3 regions of the Shewanella sp. SM74 genome follow, and region 3 is predicted to be linked to each of the others. Evidence: predicted binding sites of a transcription regulator. Region 3 holds the regulator's gene; each other region holds the start of a gene.
The links. The regulator LexA, encoded in region 3, represses DNA repair genes until DNA is damaged. The targets are predictions, from matches to a motif close to TACTGTATNNNNATACAGTA.
Positions count from the first base shown of each region.

Region 1: recA (recombinase RecA) is a predicted target of LexA. The motif match lies at 4,554-4,573, and genes of this name have one in related genera.
Region 2: recN (DNA repair protein RecN) is a predicted target of LexA. The motif match lies at 4,423-4,442, and genes of this name have one in related genera.

Region 1 covers NZ_JAKKRZ010000006.1:100,526-110,657, forward strand. Annotated here, with positions in the region: gene L5M49_RS08285 (peptidoglycan DD-metalloendopeptidase family protein) at 1-514, shown strand, start outside; gene rpoS (RNA polymerase sigma factor RpoS) at 595-1,575, shown strand; gene mutS (DNA mismatch repair protein MutS) at 1,708-4,278, opposite strand; gene recA (recombinase RecA) at 4,681-5,748, shown strand; gene L5M49_RS08305 (regulatory protein RecX) at 5,766-6,236, shown strand; gene alaS (alanine--tRNA ligase) at 6,556-9,180, shown strand; gene L5M49_RS08315 (aspartate kinase) at 9,190-10,132, shown strand, end outside.
Region 2 covers NZ_JAKKRZ010000006.1:66,442-76,573, reverse strand. Annotated here, with positions in the region: gene barA (two-component sensor histidine kinase BarA) at 1-1,204, shown strand, start outside; gene L5M49_RS08175 (YjaG family protein) at 1,179-1,778, shown strand; gene L5M49_RS08170 (DUF3319 domain-containing protein) at 1,922-2,155, shown strand; gene lldR (LysR family transcriptional regulator LldR) at 2,192-3,091, opposite strand; gene L5M49_RS08160 (AEC family transporter) at 3,382-4,344, shown strand; gene recN (DNA repair protein RecN) at 4,473-6,131, shown strand; gene L5M49_RS08150 (phosphatidylglycerophosphatase A) at 6,284-6,778, opposite strand; gene thiL (thiamine-phosphate kinase) at 6,794-7,750, opposite strand; gene nusB (transcription antitermination factor NusB) at 7,829-8,233, opposite strand; gene ribE (6,7-dimethyl-8-ribityllumazine synthase) at 8,245-8,724, opposite strand; gene ribBA (bifunctional 3,4-dihydroxy-2-butanone-4-phosphate synthase/GTP cyclohydrolase II) at 8,855-9,958, opposite strand; gene L5M49_RS08125 (riboflavin synthase) at 10,054-10,132, opposite strand, start outside.
Region 3 covers NZ_JAKKRZ010000014.1:94,674-104,805, reverse strand. Annotated here, with positions in the region: gene mtr (tryptophan permease) at 1-545, opposite strand, end outside; gene plsB (glycerol-3-phosphate 1-O-acyltransferase PlsB) at 545-2,968, opposite strand; gene lexA (transcriptional repressor LexA) at 3,129-3,749, shown strand; gene L5M49_RS15265 (cell division inhibitor SulA) at 3,746-4,258, shown strand; gene coxB (cytochrome c oxidase subunit II) at 4,662-6,197, shown strand; gene ctaD (cytochrome c oxidase subunit I) at 6,207-7,799, shown strand; gene L5M49_RS15250 (cytochrome c oxidase assembly protein) at 7,801-8,382, shown strand; gene L5M49_RS15245 (cytochrome c oxidase subunit 3) at 8,379-9,254, shown strand; gene L5M49_RS15240 (DUF2909 family protein) at 9,259-9,477, opposite strand; gene L5M49_RS15235 (SURF1 family protein) at 9,476-10,132, shown strand, end outside.

The DNA.
Region 1 (10,132 bases), on a different contig from region 3:
GGTTTATCAGTCTAATGCTAAGTCAAGTAACGATCTGAAAAAAACACTTGATCAGAAAGCTAAGCCCGCGTACCCTGTAACAAGTTCCCAACAAAATGTTAACCAGCTAATGGTTCCACCCACCTCAACACTGCCAGCCAGTGTGAGTCAGTGGCAGTGGCCAGTAAGAGGGAAGTTAATCGGAACTTATTCTGCCAATGAGCAGGGAAATAAAGGTATTAAGATCGCGGGAAATCGGGGAGATATCATCAAAGCTGCTGCAGATGGGCGGGTGGTATACGCAGGAAGTGCTCTTAGGGGTTACGGTAATTTAGTGATTATTAAACATAGTGACGATTACCTTAGTGCTTATGCTCATACGGACAAGATCTTAGTCAAAGAAAAGCAACATGTCCTCGCAGGGCAGACTGTTGCAAAAATGGGCAATACAGGTGCCAATCGGGTAATGTTACATTTTGAAATTCGTTACCATGGACAGTCTGTAAACCCACTTACTTATTTACCTAAACAATGATTGTTTGGGGCCTTGTTGGCAAATGGAGGATAGGAAATTGCACTAATTCAGCAGTTTAATTAGGTTTGGGAGATTTGATCATGAGCCGCATAAATAGCACTGCCGCAGAAGCACTAGTAGATTTTTCCGTAGAAACCGTAGACTTTGATCTTGAAAAAGAAGAAGTTGCCACCGATCTAGTCCAAGAGCTAGGAATAGAACAACAGGTCCAAGATGACCTGCAAAAAAATCTTGATGCTACTCAACTTTATCTAGGTGAGATTGGTTTTTCCCCACTTCTTAGCGCAGAAGAAGAAGTTTACTTTTCCCGTAAGGCCTTAAAAGGTTGTGCAAAATCCCGTAATCGCATGATCGAAAGTAATTTACGTCTCGTCGTAAAAATTGCACGTCGTTACAATAACCGCGGCTTAGCACTGCTCGATCTTATCGAAGAGGGTAATTTAGGTTTAATTCGTGCCGTAGAAAAGTTTGACCCAGAAAGAGGTTTTCGTTTTTCAACCTATGCGACTTGGTGGATCAGACAGACGATTGAACGCGCTATCATGAATCAAACTCGTACTATTCGTTTGCCGATTCATGTTGTTAAAGAACTCAACGTATACTTGCGCACAGCCCGCGAATTAGCACAAAAACTGGATCATGAACCTACAGCGGAAGAAATTGCTGAAAAACTGCAAGTTTCTAGCTCTGATGTGAGCCGCATGCTTAAGCTGAATGAAAAAATTACCTCTGTTGATACGCCTTTGGGGGGCGATAACGAGAAAGCATTATTAGATGTATTGGCCGATGATGATAGTGTTGGCCCTGACTATAAAGTGCAAGATGAAGACATCTCTAACTCGGTGGTGAAATGGCTTAACGAGTTGAACACAAAACAAAGAGAAGTATTAGCCCGTCGTTTTGGTTTGTTAGGTTATGAACCTTCTACGCTTGAAGATGTAGGGGCTGAAATTGGTTTAACCCGTGAACGTGTTCGTCAAATCCAAGTGGAAGCATTAAAACGCTTACGTGATTTATTGGGTTCTCAAGGTTTATCTGTTGAAGCTTTATTTAGAAACTAATATCTGTCTTCTGGTGCCTTTCAGAGAAGCTATCCAGAAAATGTACTTAGTGTGAGATCACGTCATAAAGTAAAACGCCCACTATAGAGTGGGCGTTGTTATTTTTAGGCTTTTATTTAGATCACCTGATGTCTAGCTCAAGCGTTTCAGTTCATAGAGCAATTCAAGCGCCTGTTTTGGCGTTAAGTTATCGGGATTAATGCTACTTAATTTAGTCAAAGCTGGATTTTCAACCGGTTCAGGTAAAGCGAGTAAGCTTTGAATGGGCGTCCTCGTTCCTTCTGGTTGATGATCGCGACTCTCCAATTGCTGCAATTTATGTTTCGCTGCTTTAATCACTTTGTTTGGCACGCCGGCAAGCGCCGCAACTTGTAAGCCGTAGCTTTTACTGGCGGCGCCTTCTTGTACTGCATGCATAAAGGCGATGGTATCATCGTGCTCTATGGCATCAAGGTGCACATTGTAAACACCTGCCATTAAGTCAGGTAATTGAGTTAGCTCAAAATAATGGGTGGCGAATAGGGTCATAGCCCCTACTTGCTGGGCTAAATATTCCGCCGCCGACCAAGCTAGTGATAAACCATCATAGGTGGATGTTCCACGGCCGATTTCATCCATTAACACTAAACTACTGGCAGTGGCATTGTGCAGGATGTTGGCAGTTTCAGTCATTTCTACCATAAAGGTTGAGCGGCCAGAGGCCAGATCGTCTGATGCGCCAATACGGGTAAAGATGCGATCAATCGGGCCAATCAGGGCGCGATCTGCTGGAACAAAACAACCAATATGGGCCATCAGTGTAATCAAGGCGACTTGGCGCATATAGGTTGATTTACCGCCCATGTTAGGTCCAGTCACAATCAACATACGTCGTTGATTATGTAAGATTACTGGGTTAGCGATAAACGGCGTTTGGCTAACACGCTCCACCACTGGATGGCGACCAGCCTCTATCTGTACGCCGATATCTTGGCTCAGCTCTGGACAAGTGTAGCCCAAGGTTTCGGCACGCTCGGCAAAGTTACTCAGTACATCAAGCTCAGCCGCAGCTCTAGCAAAAGCCTGTAATTCATGTAATTTCGGCAGAATAAGATCGAATAACTGTTCCCATAACTGCTTTTCGAGTGCCAGGGCTTTACCTTGGCTCGAGAGGACTTTTTCTTCGTATTCCTTAAGTTCAGGCGTGATATAACGCTCCATATTCTTAAGTGTTTGGCGTCGTTGATAATTGAGCGGTACTTGTGAGGATTGCAGACGGCTCACTTCGATGTAATAGCCGTGTACGCGGTTATAGCCGACTTTAAGTGTATTGATGCCAGTACGTTCTTTTTCTCTGGCTTCAAGTTGTACTAAGTAATCACTCGCTCCTTCGCTCAGGCCGCGCCATTCATCCAGTTCGCTGTTGTAGCCTTCACGGATCACTCCGCCATCGCGGATAAGCATAGGTGGATTATCGACTATCGCGCGCTCAAGCAGGGCTTGCTCAGCGGGGAACTCACCTAAGTGTTGCCGTAATTGAGTCGTGTGCGGCGCGCTCAGTGTGCTTAAACTCTGTTGTAATTCAGGCAATAAGCCCAGAGCTTGACGTAAACGGGCAAAGTCTCTTGGGCGAGCGGTACGCAGCGCGAGTCTTGCCATGATACGTTCGATATCGCCAAGTGCCTTTAACTGCTCATGCAAATCTTCGTGGGCAGCGGTATCGAGGAGTTCAGTCACCGCCTGTTGGCGCGCCTTGATTTGCTTAGGATCTCGCAGAGGCTGATGGATCCAGCGTTGTAACATACGGCTGCCCATAGGCGTTGCCGTATTATCCAATACTGCCGCTAAGGTATTATCGCGGCCACCGGCAAGGTTTTGAGTTAATTCTAAATTTCGGCGAGTTGCCGCATCGAGTACTATGCTATCGGTTTGATTGAAGCGGATAATGGCATTAATATGGGGCAGTGCCGTGCGCTGTGTGTCTTTGACATATTGCATCAAGCAACCCGCAGCCTGCAGTGATAAACGTGCATCTGCGATGCCAAAACCATGTAAGTCTTTAGTGCCAAACTGAGCTAGCAGTAACTTGATACTCGTATCGTAATCAAATTCCCATTCAGGGCGACGACGTTTACCTTTAAAACCGTTAAGTAGACCTAGTTCGCCAAAGTCTTCACTGTAGAGAATTTCAACGGGATTAGTGCGTTGCAATTCCGCTTCTAATGACTCTCGCGTGTCGAGCTCTGCAATCACAAAACGTCCGGATGAAACATCTAATGTGGCATAACCAAAACCAACTTTACCTTGATAAACCGCGGCTAACAGATTGTCTTGGCGTTCTTGTAGCAACGCTTCGTCGGTTAAAGTGCCTGGCGTGACAATTCGCACCACTTTACGTTCTACTGGCCCTTTAGATGTCGCGGGATCGCCAATCTGTTCGCAAATCGCAACTGATTGACCAATTTGAACTAATTTTGCAAGATAGCCTTCCACAGCATGGTAAGGAAGCCCCGCCATCGGAATAGGATCGCCACCACTTTTACCGCGCGCAGTGAGTGAAATGCCTAACAGCTCAGAAGCGCGTTTAGCATCGTCATAAAACAACTCGTAGAAGTCACCCATGCGATAAAACAGCAACATATCGTGATGTTCTGCTTTCATCGTCAAGTACTGACGCATCATAGGAGTATGTTTTTCTAAATCATCGGTATCAATTACATTCATTAAATCGTTATCGTCCGTTGTGACTGCCTAAAGGCGATACAGTTTGTGTGGTTAAGGGTGATTAAGCGCTATGGAAGCGGAAGACTGCTGTACAATTTTCAGCTAAAAAGACCACGCAAAATTTGTTGCGCCAATCTTAGCAATAATTTAGCGAAAATTGAGCCCTTAACGATGGATATTGATCAAAGGGAGCTATTATCTGATTTGATATTCGCTAAAACCTTGGCCATATTAAAAATCCTATCAGCTAAAAATAATTCAGTCACAGGTATTGATACTGTATGATTGTACAGTATACTAGTCAGCAGAATTAAGACAAAAAGCGCGGCTTTTTGAATTACCCGTTTGTAAATTGAATATCACTTTTGACAGCTTAATGCTTGTCTTGATGAGGGAACAGGAATGAAGGTCGATCCAAATAAAGAGAAAGCACTTGCTGCGGTATTGATCCAAATTGAGAAACAATTTGGTAAAGGCTCCATCATGAAGCTGGGCGAAGATCGCTCTATGGATGTTGAGACCATTTCTACCGGTTCTCTGTCTCTGGACGTTGCTTTAGGTGCTGGCGGTTTGCCAATGGGTCGTATCGTTGAGATCTATGGTCCTGAATCATCAGGTAAAACAACACTGACTTTAGAAGTGATTGCCGCCGCGCAACGTGAAGGCAAAACCTGTGCCTTTATCGATGCAGAGCATGCATTAGACCCTATTTATGCTAAAAAATTGGGCGTAGATATTGATAACCTGCTGTGTTCGCAACCGGATACCGGCGAACAAGCGCTTGAGATTTGTGATGCTTTAACTCGTTCAGGCGCTGTTGACGTTATCGTAGTTGACTCAGTGGCGGCATTAACGCCTAAAGCTGAAATCGAAGGCGAAATTGGTGATTCTCACATGGGTCTAGCGGCGCGTATGATGAGCCAAGCCATGCGTAAACTTGCGGGTAACTTAAAGCAATCTAACACCTTACTTATCTTCATCAACCAAATTCGGATGAAAATTGGTGTGATGTTCGGTAACCCAGAAACTACAACCGGTGGTAACGCGCTGAAGTTTTATGCTTCTGTTCGTCTAGACATTCGCCGCACTGGTGCCATTAAAGACGGCGATGAAGTGGTCGGTAACGAAACTCGCGTTAAAGTGGTGAAAAATAAGGTTGCAGCGCCGTTTAAGCAAGCTGAGTTCCAAATCCTTTATGGCCAAGGTATTAACCGTACTGGTGAGTTAGTAGACTTAGGCGTAGCCCATAAGTTGATTGAAAAAGCGGGCGCTTGGTACAGCTATAAAGGTGACAAAATCGGCCAAGGTCGTGCTAATGCTGGCAAATATCTGACTGAAAACCCAGCTATTGCTGCTGAAATTGACAAGACGCTACGTGAGTTGCTTTTGAGTAATCCGAGTGCCTTGGCTGCCAAAGCTGATGATAGCATTGAGGACAATATTGATTTAGAGACAGGCGAAGTATTCTGAGTCAGTCAGCCCATCAAATTGCGGTCGCGCTGTTAGCGCGCCGCGATTATTCCCGTTTACAAATCCGCGATAAATTGCTCGAAAAAGGTTTCGAACTTAACGATATCGAACCTGTACTCGATGCTTGCGAATCCTCCGGTTTTATTAATGATGCTCGTTATGCCGAACTGTTGGTGCGAAGCCACATCAGTCGAGGCCACGGTGCAATACGCATCCGCCAAGCAATCGCACAGAAAGGCTTATCTAAAGACTGCATTGAAGCCGCTTTGGTTAATTGTGATTGTGATTGGTTTGAACTAGCAAAAGATAAAGCCACCAAAAAATACGGTGTACCTCGCGTAACAGAAGTGAAGGGCTCTAAAGCTCGGGATCTCATCGCAAAGGAAAAGGCCAAACGAGTGCGTTTTTTAATGGGTCAAGGCTTTAGCTACGATCAAATCACTTACGCACTAGATTCAGATCCCAATGATCTCGATGAAGATTATTAAATTTGGAGCTAAGACTGTAAAAGCTCATCTAAATATCATCAATGAGTCTTGTCCATTTCGTACTTCACATTAGACTCACTTGCTTAAATATTGTCCGTGCCGCGATAAACTTACGCCGTCTTTATTTGTGCTTTATCCTGTCGTTTTGCTTCTAGTGACTCTGGTGTGGGCGATTCACGCTAAAATATTAAATTCCTGATGTGTATATCACCAATCAAGACTGGTCGTCCTTCCTTAGTCTGCTTATAATGCTGGGCAAATAGAAATACGGCTAGCCTAAGGCGTAGCTGGTAATGCTTACCCAATTCAGGATGATTTCATGTATCAAACTACAGCAGAGCTCAGAAGCGCTTTCCTCGAATTTTTCCGCAGCAATGGTCATCAAGTTGTGGACAGTAGTTCATTAGTGCCAGGCAACGATCCCACTCTTTTATTTACCAATGCAGGCATGAACCAGTTCAAGGACGTGTTTCTTGGCATGGACAAGCGCAATTATACGCGTGCGACCACTGCTCAACGTTGTGTACGCGCTGGTGGTAAACATAACGATTTGGATAACGTTGGCTACACAGCACGTCATCACACCTTTTTCGAAATGCTAGGTAACTTCAGTTTTGGAGATTATTTTAAAGAAGAAGCGATTCGTTTGGGCTGGACTTTTTTAACTGAAACGTTAAAGCTGCCGAAGGAACGTCTGTGCGTCACTATTTATCAGACAGATGATGAAGCCTTTGAAATCTGGAATAAAAAAATTGGTGTCGCTGCCGAGAACATCATACGTATCGGTGACAATAAAGGTGCTGCCTTTGCGTCAGATAACTTCTGGCAAATGGGTGATACCGGTCCTTGTGGTCCATGTACTGAGATTTTTTATGATCATGGTGATCATATTTGGGGCGGACGTCCTGGCAGTCCTGAAGAAGATGGTGATCGTTTCATCGAAATCTGGAACATCGTTTTCATGCAGTACAACCGTCAAGCATCGGGTGAAATGTTACCTTTGCCTAAGCCCTCGGTTGATACAGGCATGGGGATTGAGCGTATTGCTGCGATTATGCAGGGCGTACATTCTAACTACGAAATCGATATTTTTCGTACTTTGATTGCTAAAGCCGCAGAGGTCATTGGTGTTAGTGACTTATCTGAAAAGTCGCTGCGAGTCATTGCCGATCATATCCGTTCATGTGCATTTTTAATTGCCGATGGCGTTATGCCGTCGAACGAAGGCCGCGGTTATGTGCTGCGCCGTATTATTCGCCGCGCAGTTCGCCATGGTAACAAGTTAGGTGCGACCGAAGCTTTCTTCTATAAGCTGGTTCCGTCTTTGATTGCGGTGATGGGCGATGCAGCAAAAGGGTTAGCTGAGACTCAAGCGATTGTTGAAAAAGCACTGAAAGCGGAAGAAGAGCAATTTGCCCGTACGCTTGAACGTGGTTTAGGCATTTTAGATACTGCCTTAAACGAGTTGAAAGGTGACACTTTAGACGGTGAAACCGTATTTAAGCTGTATGACACCTATGGCTTCCCAATGGATTTGACCGCTGATGTCTGCCGTGAGCGCAACATCATTGTCGATGAAGCTGGTTTCGAAGTCGCCATGGCTGAACAACGTAGCCGCGCACAAGCTGCCGGTAACTTTGGTGCAGATTATAACGCTGCGCTGAAAATTGATGCTGAAACTGCATTCAGTGGTTACACCGAATTAGCGGGTCAAGCTAAGGTCACCGCGATTTATCAAAATGGTGAGTCAGTGACGGCGATCAAAGCGGGTGATGAAGCCGTTGTCGTGCTCGATGTAACCCCTTTCTACGCGGAATCTGGCGGTCAAGTAGGCGATAAAGGCCAATTGGTTGCGAACGGTATTGAGTTTACGGTAAACGATACGCAAAAGTATGGTCAAGCAACGGGCCATCAAGGTGTTTTGGCTACAGGTAGCTTGAGCGTTGGCCAAGTTATTGAAGCGAAAGTGGACAAAAAACTGCGTCACCGTACTCAGTTAAACCATTCTGTTACGCATTTACTGCATGCCGCACTGCGTCAAGTGCTCGGTACTCATGTCTCGCAAAAAGGTTCTTTGGTTGATCCAGAGCGTTTACGTTTTGACTTCTCTCATTTCGAAGGCGTAAAAGCTGCTGAATTAAAAGAAGTTGAAGAATTAGTTAACACTCAAATTCGTCGTAACCATGAGCTGAAAACCGCTGAAATGGGCATAGATGAAGCTAAAGAAAAAGGCGCTATGGCACTCTTTGGTGAGAAATATGATTCACAAGTGCGTGTTGTGACTATGGGCGATTTCTCTATCGAATTATGTGGCGGTACTCATGTGGGTCGCACTGGCGATATCGGCTTATTTAAGATCACCTCTGAAGCGGGTATTGCTGCAGGTGTGCGCCGTATAGAAGCCGTTACTGGTGCTGCAGCTATGGCTTATGTGGCGCAGCAACAAGCTGAACTGGAAGAAGCCGCTGCCTTATTGAAAGGCGATGCCAACTCAGTGGTGGCTAAGTTAAAAGCGCAGCTCGATAAGATGAAGCAACTCGAAAAAGAAATGGCGCAGTTGAAAGATAAGCTAGCGGCCGCAGCGAGTGCAGACTTAGTGGGCGATGCCGTTGTAGTTAATGGCGTTAACGTACTGATCAAAAAATTAGACGGCGTTGAGGCAAGTTCACTACGTGGCTTGCAAGATGAATTAAAACAGAAATTGAAATCGGCCATTATCGTTCTTGGTACAGCGCAGGAAGGGAAAGTTAACCTGATCGCGGGTGTGAGTAACGATCTGATCGGTAAAGTCAAAGCGGGTGAGCTAGTCGCTATGGTCGCTTCACAAGTAGGCGGTAAAGGCGGTGGTCGTCCTGATATGGCTCAAGCGGGCGGTAGCCAACCAGAAAATCTGGATGCGGCATTGGCTCAAGTATTACCTTGGATTACTGAGCGTCTAGCTTAAGAGGTTGCTGTGCCCCAAAAACGAAAGCTTAGTGGTAGCAAGCTTTTTGTGAAAAAGTTCGGCGGCACTTCGGTGGGTTCTATTGAACGTATCGAAGCGGTCGCTGAGCAGATTACAAAGTCAGCTCACAATGGTGAGCAGCAAGTCTTAGTTTTATCCGCGATGGCGGGTGAGACGAATCGCCTGTTTGCACTTGCAGCACAAATTAATCCGCGCGCCTCGGCGCGCGAGTTAGACATGCTAGTCTCGACGGGTGAGCAAGTGAGTATTGCTTTGATGTCTATGGCGCTACAACGTCGCGGCATAAAAGCGAAATCCCTTACGGGCGATCAAGTGCAAATTCATACAAATAGTCAATTTGGCCGCGCTAGCATTGAGCGAGTTGATACTGAATATTTGCAGTCTTTGCTTGCCGATGGTGTTGTGCCGATCGTTGCAGGGTTTCAGGGCATCGATCCTCAAGGCGAAGTGACCACCTTAGGACGCGGTGGTTCAGATACCACAGCAGTAGCCTTAGCGGCAGCGTTAGAAGCCGATGAATGCCAGATTTTTACCGATGTGGCAGGGGTATTTACCACAGATCCGAATATTGATAGCAGTGCACGTCGCCTCGATGTGATTGGGTTTGATGTGATGCTCGAAATGGCAAAGCTTGGCGCTAAAGTATTGCATCCCGATTCTGTTGAATACGCCGAGCGTTTTCGCGTACCGCTGCGAGTATTGTCGAGCTTTGAAGCTGGGCAGGGGACGTTAATCCAGTTTGGCGACGAGTCGGAATTAACGATTGCCTCGTTAGTGCAAGGTATCGCGATTAATAAGGCACTGGCAACGCTGACGATTGAAGGGCTGTTTACCACCAGTGAACGCTATCAAGCGTTGTTAGGCTGCTTAACTCGATTGGAAATCGATGTGGAATTTATTTCTCCATTGAGGATCCATGAGGATGATCCTT
Region 2 (10,132 bases), on a different contig from region 3:
CTCACTGCCGCTCGAAAAACTCAAAGACAAAACCATACTGTTTTATGAGCCCCGAGTGCTGACTCATGCTGTCTTGAGTCGCCAATTGAATCAATGGGATACTAAAGTGACTCACCATCAGCATATCCCAAGCTTGCTGACCACACTCAACACGGCTGAAGCGCCATACGACTATGTTCTCTTGAGTTGCCATGGATTTAGCGATTCAGGACAACTGGTGAGCACACTTAACTTGGCAAAGACCAAAACCGATTGCCTTGTGGTGCTATACGATTGCCAAGAACAGGATGCCTTAACCCAATTTATCCGCCCGAATGCCGATGTGGTGTTGTCTCTGCCCGTGAGTGAGCACCAGCTTGCCCGCAACTTACTCTATCCACCGATGGAATACGACATCATAGCCCCAGTGACCATAGCCACGCCGGCGGCGCGCCAATCCTTAACCGTACTGGCGGTGGATGATAACTTTGCCAACTTAAAACTAATCGACACCTTGCTCAGTGAGTTAGTGACGACGGTTATCGCGGTCAACAGTGGCGATGAAGCGGTTAAACAGGCGAAGACTCGCACCTTCGATTTAATTTTTATGGATATTCAGATGCCAGGCACAGATGGCATTAGTGCCACTAAGCAAATTCGCCAAGGCTCAATGAACCGTAACACGCCAATTATTGCCGTGACGGCCCATGCGATTGCCGAAGAACGCGAGCTGATTTTAGGCAGTGGCATGGATGGATATTTACCGAAACCTATTGATGAGGCTGCGCTCAAAGACGTTATCCATCGCTGGATCACTCGGCCTAAATTCACCCATTTTGACCTGCATACGCTGAACTGGGATTTATGCTTAACCCAAGCTAATCACAAGGCAGACCTCGCCTTAGACATGCTGAGAATGTTGCTCGACTCTTTACCGCAAACCGTGACGACAATTCAGACGGCGCTGAGTCAAAACGATCACCCCGTCATGCTCAGTACTATCCATAAACTACATGGTGCGAGCTGCTACTGCGGCGTGCCTACAACCCAAAGATTATGCCAAGAAATTGAATCGGCACTAAAACGTGAAACAGCGGTCGAAGATCTCGAACCCGAAATACTAGAGTTACTTGATGAGTTAACTAAGGTAGAATCTGCGGCAAATCAAGTGATATCACAGCTATCAGCGGAAATAACAGATGACCAAAAAAACGGGCTTCTTTAAACGTCTCAAGGCGTTAACACTGCCACAAAAACAACTCTTTGCCACTGCACTTTGCCAACGTATGTTGCCCAACTATCAACTGTTTTCCGAAGTTTGTGAGTTTGGCGATCCTACTGTGTTGAGTACCGCATTAGAACTATTGTGGCAATCCCAGTACGACTCCAAGCTCAAATTCAATGTCGATGTGCATCTGCAACGCTTGGAAGATAACACCCCAGATCCTGCTGATTTTGAAGCCTATGGCGTCTACCCTGCTATGGATGCAGTGGTCGCCATATCGACCTTACTGGGTGCGATTCAAGGCAAAATTGAAGAAGACATAGTCAATATCAGCAAATTGTCATCCAGCACAGTGGCTAACTACATCGAAGCGATCAGCGATGTCGATTTGGTGGATGAAGCATTAGATGATTTCGTTTTCGCCCATGAAGTCATGGAAGAAGAGAAAGAATTACAAAATTCTCTGCTGGAAATTATTGAAGAAAATCCGAAGATCACTGCAGAACTGGTCAAAGGTTTACGCAAAGACATTATCGAAGCTGGCGTATCAAATATCGGTATCAGCGTCGCTTAATTGATGGGGGTGCTTGGGGTTACTCAAGCACCTATTATCCATGCAGAATAAGAAAGGGATCATCGTTTTACACCCTCACCAACGAATCCCGTCAAAGATATCCAGTTGCTATAAATAGCATCAATAAAGATTGAGTTATTCCAATGAGAAAGATTGTTTATCAAGGATTTATCTTAACCAATAGCGAAGGACGCACCGACAGTTGGAAACTGACCATCAAAGATCAACAGCGTATCGGTTCTTTATTTGAACTACGGCGTTTAGTGGGATACTTCTTAGAACTCGGCATACTGCCCGCGACACGCTCCAGCCTGCAAGACGCAAAACAAACGCAAAACACCATGAGCAAAAACACCGTAAAACCTAAAAGACGCTAAAAATCAGTTCCCTTATTAAAGAATAACTCGGTTAAATCAACGCATAGAGAATAACTCTGGCGCCTTTGACTGCATAAACTCAATAAAGACTCTTACCTTTAGCGGCTGCTGGCTGCGCTGATGATATAAAATCGAAATTCGCCTCTGTTCGCCAATCCATTCAGGCAGTAATACTTTGAGTTTTCCCTCTTTAATCTGCTGTTTTACAAATAGTTCAGGACCATACAAGATCCCGCCATGGCCTAAGGTCGCCTGAATCGCTCCGTGTAAATCCGTGAGGGTGAGCTTAGTCGGGCCATTAAAATAAAAAGACTCGCCGCTTGGATGCTTTAAATGCCAATTAAACAGCGGCCAGACTTTTATCAGTTGATGGGCTTCAAGATCATCGGGATGCTCAAGTTTAGGTGCCTGAGCCAAATATTCTGGTGTGGCAAACAGGCAATAGTCGAGCTCGCCTAAGGTACTCGACACCCAAGAAGAATCAGGCTGAGCACCGCCAACAATCGCCACATCTATGCCTTTGTCGATCAAATCGACTAACTCATTGCTCTGGGAAATGTGCAAACGGATATCTGGATACAAACGGCCAAACTCATTCAATGCCTGAATAAACACAATGGAAATAATCGAAATCGGCGCGGCGATGCGTAAGGTTCCCTCGGGTTTATCACTGCCTAAACCACTTAGTTCATCAAATTGAGCAACCACACTCTGGTAGCGTTGAAAGAGCGCCAGCCCTTCCTCTGTCAATCGTAACTTGCGGGTGCTGCGCATAAAGAGCTGTTTATCGAGCTTCTCTTCCAACTTCGCTAACTTGCGGCTCACAGTGGCGATGGGCATATCGAGCTCCTTCGCCGCCTGCGAAAAACTGCCCGCATTGACTAAATGCACAAAAAGATAGACAAGTTGTAGTTCAGCGCCTAAATCATCACTCATTGCATATCCTAATTTCACATATTGGGTATTGACGTTAAAACGCTAAATTCACTAAGTGATTGTGTTTTAAACATTGAATTATTCACTTATACGACCATAGCGCAATAGCCTTAGATTGAAATGGTATGTTATTTTGTGGCGAGTTTTACTGCGCTGGCGCTAAATCTGGCTCTAAAGTGACATAAAAAGAAGCAAGTGCTGTAACTCTGTCCACCAAGAATCATAGCGACAGTAAAATGACGACGGTGGGCGAGTTTATTCAAATTTAATCGTAAGGATGAGTGAGGGAAATGACCATTTTAACCCCTCTGTTTGCCGTCTTCGGGATCATGTTGCTCGGTACACTAGTGCAAAAACTAAAACTCTTGCCCGTCGATACGGATCAAGTGCTAAACCAATATGTCTACTATATTGCGTTCCCTGCAATCATGCTTATCGCCCTCGCCCAGCAGCCGATTGACGAGATTTTGCAATGGGGATTTATTGCGGGCTACAGCACAGCTATGGTAATCACTTATCTTGTCTGCCTTGGGCTATCGCTGATCGCTAACCCTAAACAGCATGCGGTTGCCGCTATTCGAGCCCTCAATGCCACCTTTGGTAATACGGCATTTATTGGTATTCCACTGCTCATCATCCTCTTTCCGCAGCAACAAAGTGCCTTAGTCGCCGCCGCGATTGCCAGCTTATTATCCGTGCTGATGTTTGCCGTCGCCTTAGTCTCGATGGAACTGGCCACTAACACCCAAAGACAACACCACGCCTTAGTCATAATGGCGATGGCGGTCGGTAAAAACCCTATCGTTATTGGTAGCTTAATTGGCGTCGGCATTTCGGCGCTAGAGATAAAACTGCCGTCAGGGCTGGCGCTAATGATCCAGCAAATAGGCAATACCTCAAGCCCCTGCGCCCTATTTGCTATCGGCATGGTACTCGCCAAAGCGATGCGCTACCAGAAAGATAGCAGCGTATTTAGCCCCAAGAATTTTATCGAACTGAGCCTTATCAACCTCTTCAAGCTGGCTATCCAACCTGCACTCGTCTACTTTATGCTTAACCGTTTTGGAGTAAGTGGTGACTACCTGATCATGGGCGTGATCTTGAGCGCACTGCCCACCGCGGCTAGCGTGTACTTACTTGCCCAGCGTTATAACACTCAGGCTTCAACCAGTGCTCAAGGCATTCTATTTGGCACCTTAGTCACTTTCTTCAGTTTACCTATCTTAGAAAGCTTAGTAAGAACCTATGCATAATCAGTTAATTAAAAATATTTACTACCGATAATGCCGATTATTTACCCAAGCCACTTTACTGTATATAAAATCAGTATATACTGTTTATCAATACAGTGGTTTGGTATGTTTTTCGACAGGAATTCACTATGCTTTGCCAACTCAGCATTAATAACTTCGCTATCGTCCGTTTTTTAGAACTGGATTTTCGCCCCGGTATGACCAGCATCACAGGTGAAACTGGTGCGGGTAAATCGATTGCCATCGATGCGCTAGGCCTATGCCTAGGCAATCGCGCCGATGCCAGCAGTGTTCGTCCCGGAGCCAATAAAACCGAGGTCAGCGCCCGCTTTTCCTTGGATGATATTCCATTGGCGAAACGTTGGTTAGAAGATAACGATCTTGAACTCGATGATGAATGCATACTACGTCGGACCATTGGTAGCGATGGCCGTTCACGCGCCTACATCAATGGGAATCCAGTGCCGCTGACGCAACTCAAATTACTGGGTCAGTTGCTCATCGGTATTCACGGCCAACATGCGCACCATGCGATGTTAAAAAGTGAACATCAACTCACCCTGCTCGACAGTTATGCCAACCACAGATTACTTATCGATACGGTTGCCGCCAGCTTTCAACGCTGCAAGCAAATTGAGGCTGACCTAAAACAACTCGAAACCTCACAGCATGAACGTATTGCCCGTAAGCAATTAGTGCAATATCAAGTAGAAGAACTCGATGAGTTTGATCTTAAAGTTGATGAGTTCGATGAAATTGAGCAAGAGCACAAACGCTTAGCCAATGGCACTGAGTTGATTGACACCTGTCAAGCGAGCTTAGATATACTCACTGAAGGCGAAGAGAACAACATAGAGTCGTTGCTCAATCGAGTCGTTTCCCTCGCCGAAGATCTGCAAAGCTACGATCCTGCATTAAGCAATATCAACACAATGCTCAATGATGCCTTAATCCAAGTGCAAGAAAGTGCCGGCGAATTACAGCACTATTTGAGTAAGCTTGAACTCGATCCAACCCACTTTGCCTATTTAGAAGAACGGCTATCAAAAGCCATGCAACTGGCGCGTAAGCATCATGTTAGCCCGAATAAACTGGCCGAACATCATTTAGCATTAAAGGCTGAGCTAAGCACCTTAGACAGTGATGAAAGTAAACTTGAAGAAATTCAGCTTCAAGTCGAGGCAAGTAGAGCCGCTTATCTTAGCAATGCGCAAAAGCTCAGCCAAAGCCGTGCCCGCTATGCTAAAGAACTCGACAAACTGGTGACTCAGTCAATCCACGAACTGAATATGCCTAAGGGTAAATTTACGATCGAAGTCAATTTCCACCCCGAGCAAATGTCAGCCAATGGCAGTGACAATATCGAATTTATGGTAACCACTAACCCTGGCCAACCTTTGCAACCGATTTCGAAAGTCGCGTCTGGCGGTGAGCTCTCACGGATAGGGCTAGGGATCCAAGTGATTACCGCGAAGAAAGTTGCCACACCGACATTAATTTTCGATGAGGTGGATGTCGGGATTTCCGGCCCCACCGCAGCAGTGGTGGGCCGCATGTTACGCAGCTTAGGGGAATCGACCCAAGTACTGTGCGTGACTCACTTGCCGCAAGTTGCGGGCAATGGTCATCAACACATGTTTGTCGATAAATTTAATAAGGCAGGCAGTACTGAGACCACAATGAAATCGCTCGATCGTGAGCAGCGTATCCAAGAGCTTGCAAGACTGTTAGGTGGCGATACTATCACCAGCAATACCCTCGCGAACGCAAGGGAACTGCTGCAATAGTAGTATGAATCAGATAACGAATGAGATCGCTAACCGCTTGAATCTACACACTCTATATCACAAGCTAAGGGGCTATATCAAAGCTAAGAATTAGTTGTTGGTCATGCTAACTAACATGTCAGGTTAACTATCATGTTAGGTTAGCGATAATGTTAGCTAACACACCAGACTAGCCCTTGCAGACAAATAAACGAAAACACGCCCGCTAAGACATCGTCAATCATAATGCCAAAGCCACCATGAACTTTGGCATCGAGCCATCGAATAGGCCAAGGCTTGATGATGTCGAAAAAGCGAAATAGACCAAAGCCGACTAACAACCAACCCCAACCTGCTGGTGCCGCTATCATAGTGATCAGTAGCCCAACCACTTCATCCCACACAATCGCACCGTGATCGTGAACACCCATATCTTGAGCGGCTTTACCGCAGATATAAAATCCCGCAAATGCGCTCAATAAGGTTAAGCCGATATACCAAGTGAGCGGTAATGGCGCCATCAATAAATAGAGGGGAACTGCGGCCAAAGTACCGAAGGTGCCAGGCGCTTTAGCGGCGAGCCCGCTACCGAAACCGAGTGCCAAAAAGTGGACAGGATTTTTTAATGACAGGCGCGTTAGCACCTGATCCTTTGACAACCATTTCATTAACATGCTCTTCGCTTAAAAGTGCTCGAAACCGTGATACGGCGGCGTAAACGGCTCACCATTAAGTTGCAACTTGAGCTTACTACCTGCACAAATTTGTCCAACGCGAACAAACTTTGCTCCTGCATGGCTCAACGCTGTCTCAAGCGCACCTTTTTGCGCTTCAGGAACGGTGAACAGCAGTTCATAATCTTCGCCCCCCGTAAGCGCATAACCTAAGGCATGCTCCTCGCTGACGGTATCTTGCATCGCGCGTGAAAGCGGGATGCAATTAACATCCACCACAGCACCAACTGCCGAAGCCTTAAGCACATGACCGATATCCGAGATAAACCCGTCGGAAAGATCGATTGCACTGGAGGCAAGCGAACGCAAAGCTTGACCCGCTAAGACTCTTGGTGTTGGACGATAATGGCGATTAATCAGGAATTCTTTATGCTCGGCTCTGGCCTGTTGCGCGCCGCGAATGATATCCAGACCTAAGGCCGAATCTCCGAGCGTGCCCGTGACATAAATCCAATCACCCGCTTTAGCACCATGACGCGTGAGTGCCTTACCCTGTGGGACTTGGCCGTGCACTGTGATGTTAATAGCCCGTGGACCACGAGTCGTATCGCCGCCAATTAAGGCGATGCCATAGTAATCGGCCGCTTCAAATAAACCTTCACTAAAACCACTTAGCCAAGTCTCATCGACTTCGGGTAGTGTTAAGGCAAGCGTCATCCACGCGGGTTCAGCGCCCATGGCAGCCAGATCAGATAAATTTACCGCTAAAGCTTTGTAACCTAAGGCAGCGGGAGGCATATCGGGGAAGAAATGGACATTTTCAACTAAGGTATCACAGGAGATAGCGATCGACTTGTTTTCTGCAGGTTGCACTAAAGCGCAATCGTCACCGATGCCAAGCTTCACATCACGGCGAGTGGGGCCGCGGTTGCTAAAATAACATTCAATTAATTGGAATTCTTTCACTGTACAGTTTGGCACGACTTACATCGGCCACCTTTGTTAGCAATGAAAAACGGTATCCTAAGATACCGTTTGTCTTTATTACTTGCGTGCAACCAGTTTGTCGAGCAGTCCGTTCACAAACTTATGACTCTCGTCCGCACCGAAAGCTTTTGCCAACTCAATCGCTTCGTTAATCGCGACCTTGTATGGCACATCTTTACGGAAAGTCAGCTCATAGGTCGCTAAACGAACTATGGCTTTCTCTACTGGAGACACTTCATCAATCGGGCGTTCCAGATGCGGGATGATCAGCTCATCCAATTGGGTTTTCTTCGTTGCAACGCCTGAAAATAGCTCACGAAAATAAGCTACATCAACACCATCGAGACTTTGTTCAGTTAAAAACTCATGCTCGACATCGGCAATATTATTCCCGCTTAGTTGCCATGAATAGATGGCTTGAACGGCTAAACGGCGGGCCTTGCGGCGCTCAGAAGGCTTCATTATTTTTCCTACTATAACAACTGTTGTTCAAGTTCTTGCAGAACATTGACCATTTCAAGCAGGCTTAGAGCAGCTTCGCCGCCTTTGTTACCCGCTTTGGTACCTGAACGTTCAATCGCTTGTTCAATGGTATCAGTGGTCAAAACACCGAAAGCAACAGGCAGATCAAATTCTAAAGCAACTTGAGCTAGACCTTTATTACATTCGCCTGCAACAAAATCAAAATGAGGAGTACCACCACGGATCACCGCACCTAATGCGATAATACCGTCGAATTTACCACTGGCAGCTACGCGACGCGCAGCTAGCGGCAACTCAACCGCACCTGGTACACGGACAACAGTGATATTGTCGTCGCTGACTTGGCCAAAACGTTTCAGCGTGTCAAGTGCACCTTCAAGCAAGCTCTCAACTAAAAAGCTGTTGAAACGCGAAATTACAATCGCAACTTTGGCATTTTTCGCTTCGATATTACCTTGAACTACGTTCATTATCTTACCTAATTTAGCTAAAGCACCCAGCTCGGGGCGAAAAGTGGCGACATGATATCACAGCCAATTGCCCAGAGCCCTATGCAAATTATCAGAAATTGTTAATTTTACTTCAGTGTAACTTTAGGTTTTAGTCCGCCACATACTCAGTCACTTCAAGGCCAAAGCCTGAAAGTGAATGGTAGCGTTTAGGCGAGCTGAGCAGACGCATCTTAGTCACGCCAAGGCTAGCGAGAATTTGCGAGCCAACACCCACTCGGCGCGATGTCCCCTGCCATTTTGCAGAAGCAGGCGCTTGGCCTTGATCTTCGGCTTCAAAGGCTTTCACCTTAGAGAGGATTTCACAGGGGTGTTCTTGATTCCCGAGTAAAACCAATACACCACCTTCTGCAGAAATACGCTCCATCGCCTTTTCGAGTGGCCAGCTGCGTTGCTGATCGCGCTCTGAGTGGAGTAAATCGTTGAAGGTATTTTGCAAATGCACGCGCACCAAACAATCTTCTTTCACCTCACCTTTGACTAAGGCAAAGTGCAGTTGATTGTCGATAGTGTCTCTGAAGGTCACCATGTCGAACTCGCCGAAACGGGTCGGTAGTTTGCATTTAGCTTCACGCACAACCGTGGTTTCTTTGGTGTTGCGATACTCAATTAATGCCGCGATAGTACCGATTTTGATACCGTGCAACTCGGAGAAAATCTCTAAATCTGGGCGGCGTGCCATAGTGCCGTCTTCGTTCAAAATCTCAACGATAACGCCCGATGGCTCAAGTCCCGCAAGACGGGCTAAATCACAACCGGCTTCAGTGTGGCCTGCGCGGGTTAATACGCCGCCGTCCTGCGCCATTAACGGGAAGATGTGCCCAGGTTGCACTAAATCAGACGCTTTAGCCTCTTTAGCCACGGCCGCTTTGACTGTTACCGCGCGATCGTGGGCCGAAATACCGGTAGTCACGCCTTCGGCTGCCTCAATAGAAACCGTAAAGTTAGTCGAGAACTGGGCGTTGTTATTCGTCACCATTAAGGGCAGATTTAACTGCTGGCAACGGGCTTTGGTCATGGTCTGGCAAATGAGTCCACGGCCATATTTCGCCATAAAGTTAATCGCTTCTGGCGTTACCATTTCGGCCGCCATGATCAAATCACCTTCGTTTTCTCTGTCTTCGTCATCCATCAAAATAACCATTTTGCCTTGACGAATATCTTCGATGATCTCTTCTATACTGTGCAGCGCCATTGTAGGACCTTATGATTTTGCTGTTGTTATGAAATTCTATACCTAAATAACCTAAGCTGCCGATAAGCTTAAGTTAAATAATCTGCTCCTGTGCACTAACGCACAAAGCCGGCACGGGCTAACATTTCCATGGTGACGCCGCCGCTCTTGCTGTCTTTGCCATCATAATTCATC
Region 3 (10,132 bases):
GTCACATCAATTTCGATCAATAAATTGCCGATAGCGAGGAAGAAGGTAATGATCATACCGCCGAGCATAATCGTGGTAATCCGATCCACGGCTTTAGTACTGATCAACACTATGCTCGCCAATACTATGGCAAATACTAGCCCTGCCACACTTTGCGGTAACTCAATTCCCATGCCCTGCAAGCTGTGATTCACAATCGAACCACCGCCGCTGATATAGGCATAGGTCAAAATATACAACACGAAAGCGATAGAAACGCCGTTCACTATCCGCCAAAACTGCCCAAGAGTTTGCTTGCTTAAGGTATCGAAGCTAGCACCGGGTTCGAAATGTAAATTGGTTTCGAGCAACAATAAACCCGACATCAACATGCAAAACCAAATGCCCAATAACATCAAAATCGAATAGCCAAACCACATACCTGCACCGACCACGGGCAGAGAAAACATCCCAGCACCTACGGTCGTGCCAGCAATAATCATGGCACCACCGAGCAAGGACTTACCTGCGGGCTTATGCTTAGCCGCATTCATATGATTTGCCATTAAACTGTGTGCTCCGCGGTGACACTCGCCACTATCGTTTGTCTCACTGACGGACGTAATAAGCTATTGGCCTGATCTCGTATGCGATTGATATTGGACTTATCTTCACTATCCGCCAGATATCCCAATTCTTTGAGCTTCACGCTCAAAGTACCGTAGAGTTTTTTATCGTAGAACTCAGGCGCGGTAATACCATGTAAAGCCCCTAAACGCTGAGCGAGTAAATGGCTCTCAGACTCAAGTTCTGAGCGCTCCATCTTAGGTCTGTTCGCTAACAGATTGAAAATAATAGCGTAGCGTTGCAGAGTCTCGCTCACTGAACTGGCTAACAACAATAATTGGCTTGAGTGCTCAGGCACGACAGCTAAAGTATCTGTCTCAACCACTAAACCTAGCCCAATCAGGAAATCCAGTACTTGCTCAACATAGGCTGGTAAGTCTTTAATTCCCATGAAGAGTTCGGCTTTCAGCAGTGGATAAAAATCGGCAACGATTGAAACCACTTGCTGGCGCAGGATCTGTTCATTATGGGTTAAACAACTCGCAATTAATGAAGGAACAATAAATAAGTGAATGATATTGTTACGATAGTAAGTCATAGACACAGCCTGACTCGCTTCGATAGACACTATTTCCCCTAAAGGGTCGGCACTAACAACAAACTTGTTCAGCTCTAAACCTTGCTGCACTAAATGCTTACCATCACCTTCGGCAACAGATGTATAAGAAGTGTAAGGCACTTTTTTGAGTAGGGTCAGATACAAATCAAGCTGACGCTCCAGCAGACTACGTTCTAAGGCGTTTTGATCTGTCGCCAGTAAAACTAAGCTGGTCAAAGTCACCGAACTCGCCGCTGCGGCATCATTGATACGCGTCATCACCCGATTAGCCAGCACGTTTACCGCTGGCGTTAACCAACTTGGTTTCTGCTCGGGATCATCGGCCAACTCAGCACGCCAGTTTGGCGCACGCTCATTTAAGAAATTTTGCAGGGTAATAGGCTCGCCAAAATTCACATAACCTTGGCCGAAATTACCTAATTTACGAATGGCACCGAACACCTGCCACACAGATTCTTTTTTCTTTTTCTTACCGCTTAACTCTTTATGGTAAGTCGCTACTTCCATCACATGGTCATAGCCTAAATACACTGGCACAAGTGTGACAGGACGTTCAATACCGCGCAGTACGCTGTTCATCGTCATGGCGATCATGCCAGTTTTCGGCGCCAACAGACGGCCAGTACGTGAACGGCCACCTTCGGAGAAGTATTCCACCGAATAACCTTTAGCAAACAGCTGATCTAAATACTCACGAAATACTGCGGTGTACAGCTTGTTACCATTAAAACTACGGCGGATGAAGAAGGCACCACCGCGACGGAACATAGGTCCCGCGGGCCAGAAATTGAGGTTGATGCCAGCAGCAATGTGCGGCGGAACCATGCCTTGATAATACAAAATATACGATAACAGCAGGTAATCCATGTGGCTGCGATGGCAAGGCACATAAACGATCTCGTGACCATCATGGTGCAGCTGGCGAACTTGCTCGGCGCCTTTAATGTTGATCCCGCTGTAAAGCTTGTTCCACAACCAAGTTAAAAAACGCTCGGCAATACGCACTAAACTATCTGAGTAATCTGCTGCGATTTCATCGAGGTACTCAATAGCCGTCTCGCGCGCTTGGGTCTCAGAAATCTTTTTACTGGCGGCTTCTTCTTGAATCGCTTTGCGCAGCGACTCAGATTTGAGCAACGAATGAAACAGTGCTTGGCGGTTTGGCAGCACAGGCCCTGTCATTACCTTACGTTGACGACGGAAATGCACGCGCGCAACCCGTGCTAACTTATGGGCAATCCCCATGTCGGTGCCATGTTCGTCAGCCATGTAACGCAGGGATACGGCATTCGAAAACTGCACGAAGTTATGTCGACCTAAGAACAGAATCATCAAGCACTTGCGCAACCAAGTCGGGTTTTCCCGCTCAAATACGGCCGCCTTCATAGTGTCGTCTTCTTTCCCTGGCGTTCGACCCCAATACAAGCTCACAGGCACAAGTTGAATATCCAATTCAGGACGTTCCTTATGCACGGCTAACAAACGCATAAAGCATTCGAGGAAAGGCTCATTACCAGCACGCTCGCCAAACAGTGGCTTACGTCCTTGAAGACAGACAACCCGAGGCGCAGTCACACCATTAGCCACTAGAGGCTCATAAGGGCTTGGTAAACCTAACTTAGCCGTTATTTCGCTCAAAGCAGCTATGTCACTAAGGGATTCTGTTTTCATCACATAAACAAGGGGTCTGGAAGCATCCAGATTCAGATCGGCAAAGGGATCCTGAGGCACCACAATAGTGTGCACTAAGTGTTTTTGGATCCAACGTAATGATTTCAACCAAAGAGAGTCGTGTTTAGGCATTATTCTTATGCAATTAAGTGCGTTTACTAGCCCGATAGAATACCAGACTATGGGCAATATTCGCTAATTCTCTCCAACATAGCTAAAAAGTGGTTAATACTTGCGCTGCAAATAATACTGTATATACTAACAGTAACTGTATAGAAAAACAGGAAACACCATGAGACCTTTGACGCCACGCCAAGCTGAAATATTAGAGCTAATTAAACGAAATATTGCCGATACTGGCATGCCACCCACTCGGGCAGAAATCGCAACCCGTTTAGGTTTTAAGAGCGCCAATGCGGCTGAAGAACATCTTAAAGCGTTGGCAAAAAAGGGCTGCATTGAGATCATGCCAGGCACATCTCGAGGCATTCGTCTGCCTGCGGAAATCGAAGATTTGACTGAAACAGGTTTACCGCTCATCGGCCAAGTGGCCGCAGGTGAACCTATCCTCGCCCAAGAACATGTTGAACAGTACTACCAAGTCGACCCAAGCATGTTCCATCCCGCCGCCGATTTTTTACTGCGAGTAAAGGGTGACAGCATGAAGAATATCGGCATTCTCGAAGGTGATTTGCTGGCAGTTCATAAAGTAGAACAAGCTAGAAATGGTCAAGTGGTTGTCGCTAGAGTCGATGACGATGTCACTGTTAAACGTTTCGAAAAAAAAGGTAATGTGGTCTATCTACATGCCGAAAATGAAGATTACTCCCCGATTAAAGTGGATTTAGGCTTCCAAAGTTTAACAATTGAAGGACTCGCCGTCGGTGTGATCCGTAATGGAGATTGGCTATGAATAAACTACTTGGCAATGCCCCCCGCCATCCGGGCTTGTGGCTCGATGAAGTCCGTGATGCCGACTATGACTGGCACCATGCGCCTATCGCCTGTATGCCAACTAAGACTCAAGGTCGCCAAGAATTAATTCATCTGAGTGCACAACTCGCTCAGTTAAGCCAACAGGGCCGTTGGTTAGTGCTCATCAACCCACCAAGTATTGGCTACAAGCAAATGCTTGCCAGCGCAGGTGTGCGTATGGATAGAGTCTTACTGGTTCATGCTAAAGATGAAGTCGAAACCCTGTGGGCGATGGAAAAAGCCCTGACAAGTGGTACGTCCAGTGCAGTCATTACTTGGACTCAATCATTAGATGCGCGGGATAATCGACGCCTACAAATCGTGGCTAAAAGTGCCCGAGCTATGGGCATAGTGCTTGAAGACGTAAACAGTCACTTACATGCCGACGTACGCATTGAGCAAGGCAATCTCTTCGGTCAGCAATCTTTTTTTAGCGCTGTACACTAAATATTCATTTAATTTTTTACCTTGAAAGCCGCCTCACCTATGAATGTGAGGCTTTTTTTTGGCAATTTTTCAGATAATTAGATAAATAAGTGATCTTGATCAATATTTAAACAGCAAGTATGGTTGGTTAAGTCGGTGATGATATATCACCTTCCGTGGTCAATGAATCGAGTATTTATCGAACTCGAAGCGCCACTAAAAATAGAGAACAGATTTATTTCAGCAGTATGTGCCAGCGTGGCTAATTACCAGCAGTAACAATACTTGATTAAAAGTAACAGCCGCCAACGCACGTTGAAGTCAAAAAAGCTTTTTTGGGAACTGAAGAGTTTGCATAGAGTTGAGACTTACTGTGTTGCTCTTCTTTGTAGTTGCTATTCGCAATTGGCAGAGGAGAAGTCTTGTGAAGCAATTGTTGTATTGTTTACTCGTGGTGCTTTTCGCACCACCGTTGACCGCCGCAGACATGCGGTTCAACATGACCCCTGGCGTGACCGAGATCAGTGGCAAGGTTTATCACTTGCACATGACCATCTTGTATATCTGCTGCGCAATAGGCCTAGTGGTCTTTGGCGTCATGATTTACGCCATGATCAACCACAGAAAATCCAAAGGCGCTGTCGCGTCCCACTTTCACGAAAGCACTAAAGTTGAAATCGCTTGGACGATTCTGCCATTTATCATTTTGATCTTAATGGCGATTCCAGCGACAAAAACTTTAATCGCAATGGAAGATCCCAGCAACGCCGATCTCACCGTAAAAGTCACGGGTTCCCAATGGAAATGGCATTACAGCTATTTCGATCAAGATATTGATTTTTATAGCATACTGACAACACCCAGAGCACAAATCGAAGGCACCGAAACCAAGGGTGAAAACTATCTATTGGAAGTCGATAAACCGCTCGTTCTACCGATAAACCGCAAAATCCGCTTTCTGATGACTTCAGAGGATGTCATCCATTCTTGGTGGGTGCCCGCCTTTGCAATTAAGAAAGATGCCAATCCAGGATTTATCAATGAGGCCTGGACTCGCATCGACAAACCCGGCATTTACCGTGGTCAATGCGCCGAGCTCTGCGGTAAAGACCATGGTTTTATGCCTATCGTAGTACAAGCGTTACCCGAAGCCGAGTTTGAGGCTTGGGTCACAGAGCAGAAACAAGCCGCAGGTGCTGCGGCTGAAGCCGCTCAAGCCGCTTTATCACAAACCCTAAGTAAAGAAGAGTTGATGACTCAAGGTGAACAAGTTTACCTCGGGCACTGCGCAGCCTGCCACCAGCCCAATGGCGAAGGGTTGCAAGGCGTATTTCCGCACCTTAAAGGTAGCCCGATTGCAACGGGACCACTCAGCGGTCACCTTGAAATTGTGCTCAACGGTAAAACGGGTACTGCCATGCAAGCGTTTAGTAAGCAATTGACCGCACAAGAAATCGCGGCAGTGACTACCTACGAGCGTAATGCTTGGGGCAATAATACTGGCGATGCAGTGCAAGCCAAAGACGTCAACGAGTACATGAACGGCAATTCTGCACAAACATCCGCCGCGGTACCAAGCAGTATAACCCCGACACCCGCGTCTGCAACAGACGTCTCAGCTGCAGTCGATCCCGCAAGCCTCCCCACACTCAGCCATGACGCCCTCATGGCCGAAGGTGAAACTGTCTACGCGACCTTCTGTGCTGCCTGCCATCAAGTGACAGGTGCAGGAATACCACCCGCCTTCCCCGCGCTAGTGGGTAGCGCTATCGCCATTGGACCAGTCGCCAATCACATCGATATTGTGATGCACGGTAAAACAGGCACGGCTATGCAGGCATTTGGCAAACAGCTTAGCCCACAACAACTTGCAGCAGTCATTACCTATGAACGCAATGCTTGGGGCAACAATACCGGCGATACAGTGCAACCTGCTGATATCGCAAGTCATGGACAGTAGGGGATAATGATGAGCACAACGACTCAAGATCAAACCGCAGCCCATGATGACCATCATCATGGTGCGCCAAAGGGCATCATGCGCTGGCTGCTAACCACCAACCATAAAGACATAGGTACTTTGTATTTATGGTTCAGCTTCATTATGTTCTTAACCGGTGGCGCTATGGCCATGGTGATCCGCGCTGAACTCTTTCAACCTGGATTACAATTGGTCGAGCCCAACTTTTTCAACCAAATGACAACTGTTCATGGGCTGATCATGGTATTCGGTGCGGTAATGCCAGCCTTTACAGGGCTCGCTAACTGGCTGATCCCTATGATGATAGGGGCGCCCGATATGGCGCTGCCACGGATGAATAACTGGAGTTTTTGGATACTCCCCTTCGCCTTCACTATCCTTCTCAGTTCGCTATTTATGGAAGGTGGCGGACCTAACTTTGGTTGGACCTTCTACGCACCACTATCAACAACTTATAGTCCAGATAGCACGGCGCTCTTTGTATTTTCTATTCACATCATGGGGATAAGTTCGATCATGGGCGCAATCAACGTGATTGTGACCATAGTGAATTTACGCGCGCCAGGCATGACATGGATGAAGTTACCATTGTTTGTGTGGACTTGGCTTATCACGGCATTCCTACTGATCGCGGTTATGCCCGTACTCGCTGGCGCAGTGACTATGGTGCTGACAGATAAGTTTTTCGGCACGAGTTTCTTCGATGCGGCTGGCGGCGGCGATCCTGTGATGTTCCAGCATATTTTCTGGTTCTTCGGCCACCCTGAAGTCTACATCATGATCTTGCCGTCCTTTGGCATCATCTCTGCCATAGTCCCAGCCTTCAGTCGTAAACCCTTATTTGGCTATGCATCCATGGTTTATGCTACGGCTAGTATTGCAATTCTGTCGTTCCTCGTGTGGGCGCACCATATGTTCACCACAGGTATGCCTGTGTTTGCCGAGCTGTTCTTCATGTATTGCACTATGTTGATTGCAGTGCCAACTGGAGTGAAAGTGTTTAACTGGGTTGCCACTATGTGGCGCGGCTCACTCAGTTTCGAAACGCCCATGCTGTTTGCTGTAGCCTTTATCATACTCTTCACTATTGGCGGTTTTTCGGGATTAATGCTCGCCATTACACCCGCCGACTTCCAGTACCACGATACTTATTTTGTTGTGGCACATTTCCATTATGTGCTCGTGACTGGTGCGATTTTCTCCATCATGGCAGCGGCCTATTACTGGCTACCTAAGTGGACGGGACACATGTACAACGAACGACTGGGACAATGGCATTTCTGGTGCTCGGTGATTTCAGTCAATGTGCTATTTTTCCCGATGCATTTCCTTGGGCTGGCAGGAATGCCAAGGCGTATCCCTGACTACTCGATTCAATTTGCCGATGTTAATCAAATCGTCTCGATTGGTGGGTTCGCCTTCGGCTTATCGCAATTGATTTTCTTAGTATTAGTAATTAAGTGCATCCGTGGCGGCGAAAAAGCCCCCGCTAAACCTTGGGAAGGTTCCGAGGGTTTAGAGTGGACATTGCCAAGCCCTGCACCTTACCACTCCTTCACGACACCACCTGAGGTGAAATGAAATGGCAACCCAACACCAGCAAGATAAACCTAAGTCAAATCGTAAACTTATCAGCATGTTAGTTATCGGCTGTATTGGAATGTTTGGCTTTGGATTCGCGCTGGTGCCGCTCTACGATGTGTTGTGCGAGCAACTCGGTATCAATGGAAAACCCTCCAATACCGCGAGTAGTTATCAAGCAATCACAGTAGATACAAGCCGAATAGTGACTGTAGAATTTATTTCTCAGGTACAAACAGGCATGCCATGGACATTTGCGCCACAAACCAAACGGCTCGAAGTTCACCCTGGCGAGCTAATCCATACGGCATTTTTGGCGCGCAATATGTCCGCTAAAGCAACTATTGGCCAAGCGATACCTTCAGTTTCGCCCGGCCAAGGTGCCGCTTATTTTAATAAAACAGAATGCTTTTGCTTTAATCAACAACCCTTAGCGGCGGACACTAGCGCTGAGCTGCCGCTCATTTTCTATGTGGATCCTCAGTTACCTGAGTCTATCCATACTCTGACCCTCTCTTACACTCTCTACGACATTACCGACAAGCAGTTAGCGTCTGCCATAGAGCAAGGAGCTGCAAAATGACAACGAAACATCAGTCTTACTACGTTCCATCCCAAAGTGTCTGGCCTATTGTAGGTGCCATTGGCTTGTTCTTAATCGCCTCTGGTGCAGGCCTTTTCGTGCAACAGTTAAAATCAGGTGCATCCGGTGGCGGTTATGTGCTGCTGGTTGGAATAGCTGTGATCCTATTCATGCTGGTAGGTTGGTTTAGAACCGTGATCCAAGAGTCGATGGCAGGGCTCTATTCTAGCCAAATGGATCGATCGTTTCGCCAAGGTATGAGCTGGTTTATTTTTTCGGAAGTCATGTTTTTCGGCGCTTTTTTCGGGGCACTATTTTATGCCCGCATGTTCGCAGTGCCTTGGCTCGGTGGCGCATCGAATAATGCCATGACCCACGAAGTACTCTGGCCTCAGTTTGAAGCTATTTGGCCGCTCATTACTACGCCAGATGGCACTAAAACCCAAGCTATGCCATGGACTGGACTGCCATTAATCAACACTATCGTACTGCTAACCTCCTCAGTTACCTTACATTTCGCCCATGTCAGCCTAGAAAAAGGTAAACGTTCTGCCATTACTCTCTGGCTTGGTATCACCATACTCTTGGGTATGGGTTTCCTTGCCTTACAGGCAGAAGAATATATGCATGCCTACCGGGAAATGGGACTCACCCTGACCTCTGGGATTTATGGCAACACCTTCTTCCTGTTAACTGGCTTTCACGGCATGCATGTCACACTGGGGACGCTCTTTTTATTCGTGTTGTTTTTCAGAGTGTTGAAGGGGCACTTTAGCGCAGATAAACATTTTGCGTTCCAAGCGGGGAGTTGGTATTGGCACTTTGTGGATGTGGTCTGGCTGTGTTTGTTTATTTTCGTTTACGTTCTCTAGTGCTTTAGTAAGGCGTGGGATTGGGGCTAATCAGCCCAGTCCCTAAGGCCACCAGCAATAACAGGATAACGAGCACGGAGAAAATCACTCGCCGACCAAGATAACGGCTCATAGGCACTTTTTCATCACCTTTCACCATAATAAACAAGGCGCGACCTAGATTAAAAATGATGAATAGCAACAGCAGAACTAAGACCAACTTAAAAATGAACAGGCTATTCATACAATATCCTCATGTTCTGCTGAATAAATTAACGGTTTTTCTACTGATATTGACTGTGGCTGTATTAACTATATTGGTCAAGTTGGGTTTATGGCAGTTAGCCCGTGGTGAAGATAAAACGACGCTTTTAGCCCAGATGGAAGCAAGGCAAGCTTTGCTGCCATTAAGTTTTGAGCAGCTCCAACTCAAGGTCGGCAAAGAAGGTGTGACTGGTTATCGACTGCAAGTACGCGCCACTCCCGCAAGCTCACAAATCTGGCTGCTGGATAATCAAATCTATCAAGGTCAAGTGGGATATTTAGCCTTTCAACCTCTGCAAGTAGAAGTTGAAAAACCTTGGTTGCTGGTCGAGTTAGGCTTTGTTGCCGCAGGCTCCCATCGGGATGAGTTACCCCACATCACTCCCCTAAGCGGGGCATTAAATATCGAAGGCAGGCTTTATCAAAAGCAAATCAATCCCTTGAGCCAAGCTTTAATGGCAGAAACAGGGGCAAGTATTCGCTTTCAAAATTTAAATATGCCCGAAATGGCTAAGGTATTAGGGCACCCAGTGTTACCTGTCGTGTTGCAACCAGAGCAATTACCTTCCCTCACATTGCCCCATCCTTGGCAACCTTTCCCACTGTCAGCACAAAAACATTGGGGCTATGCGTTG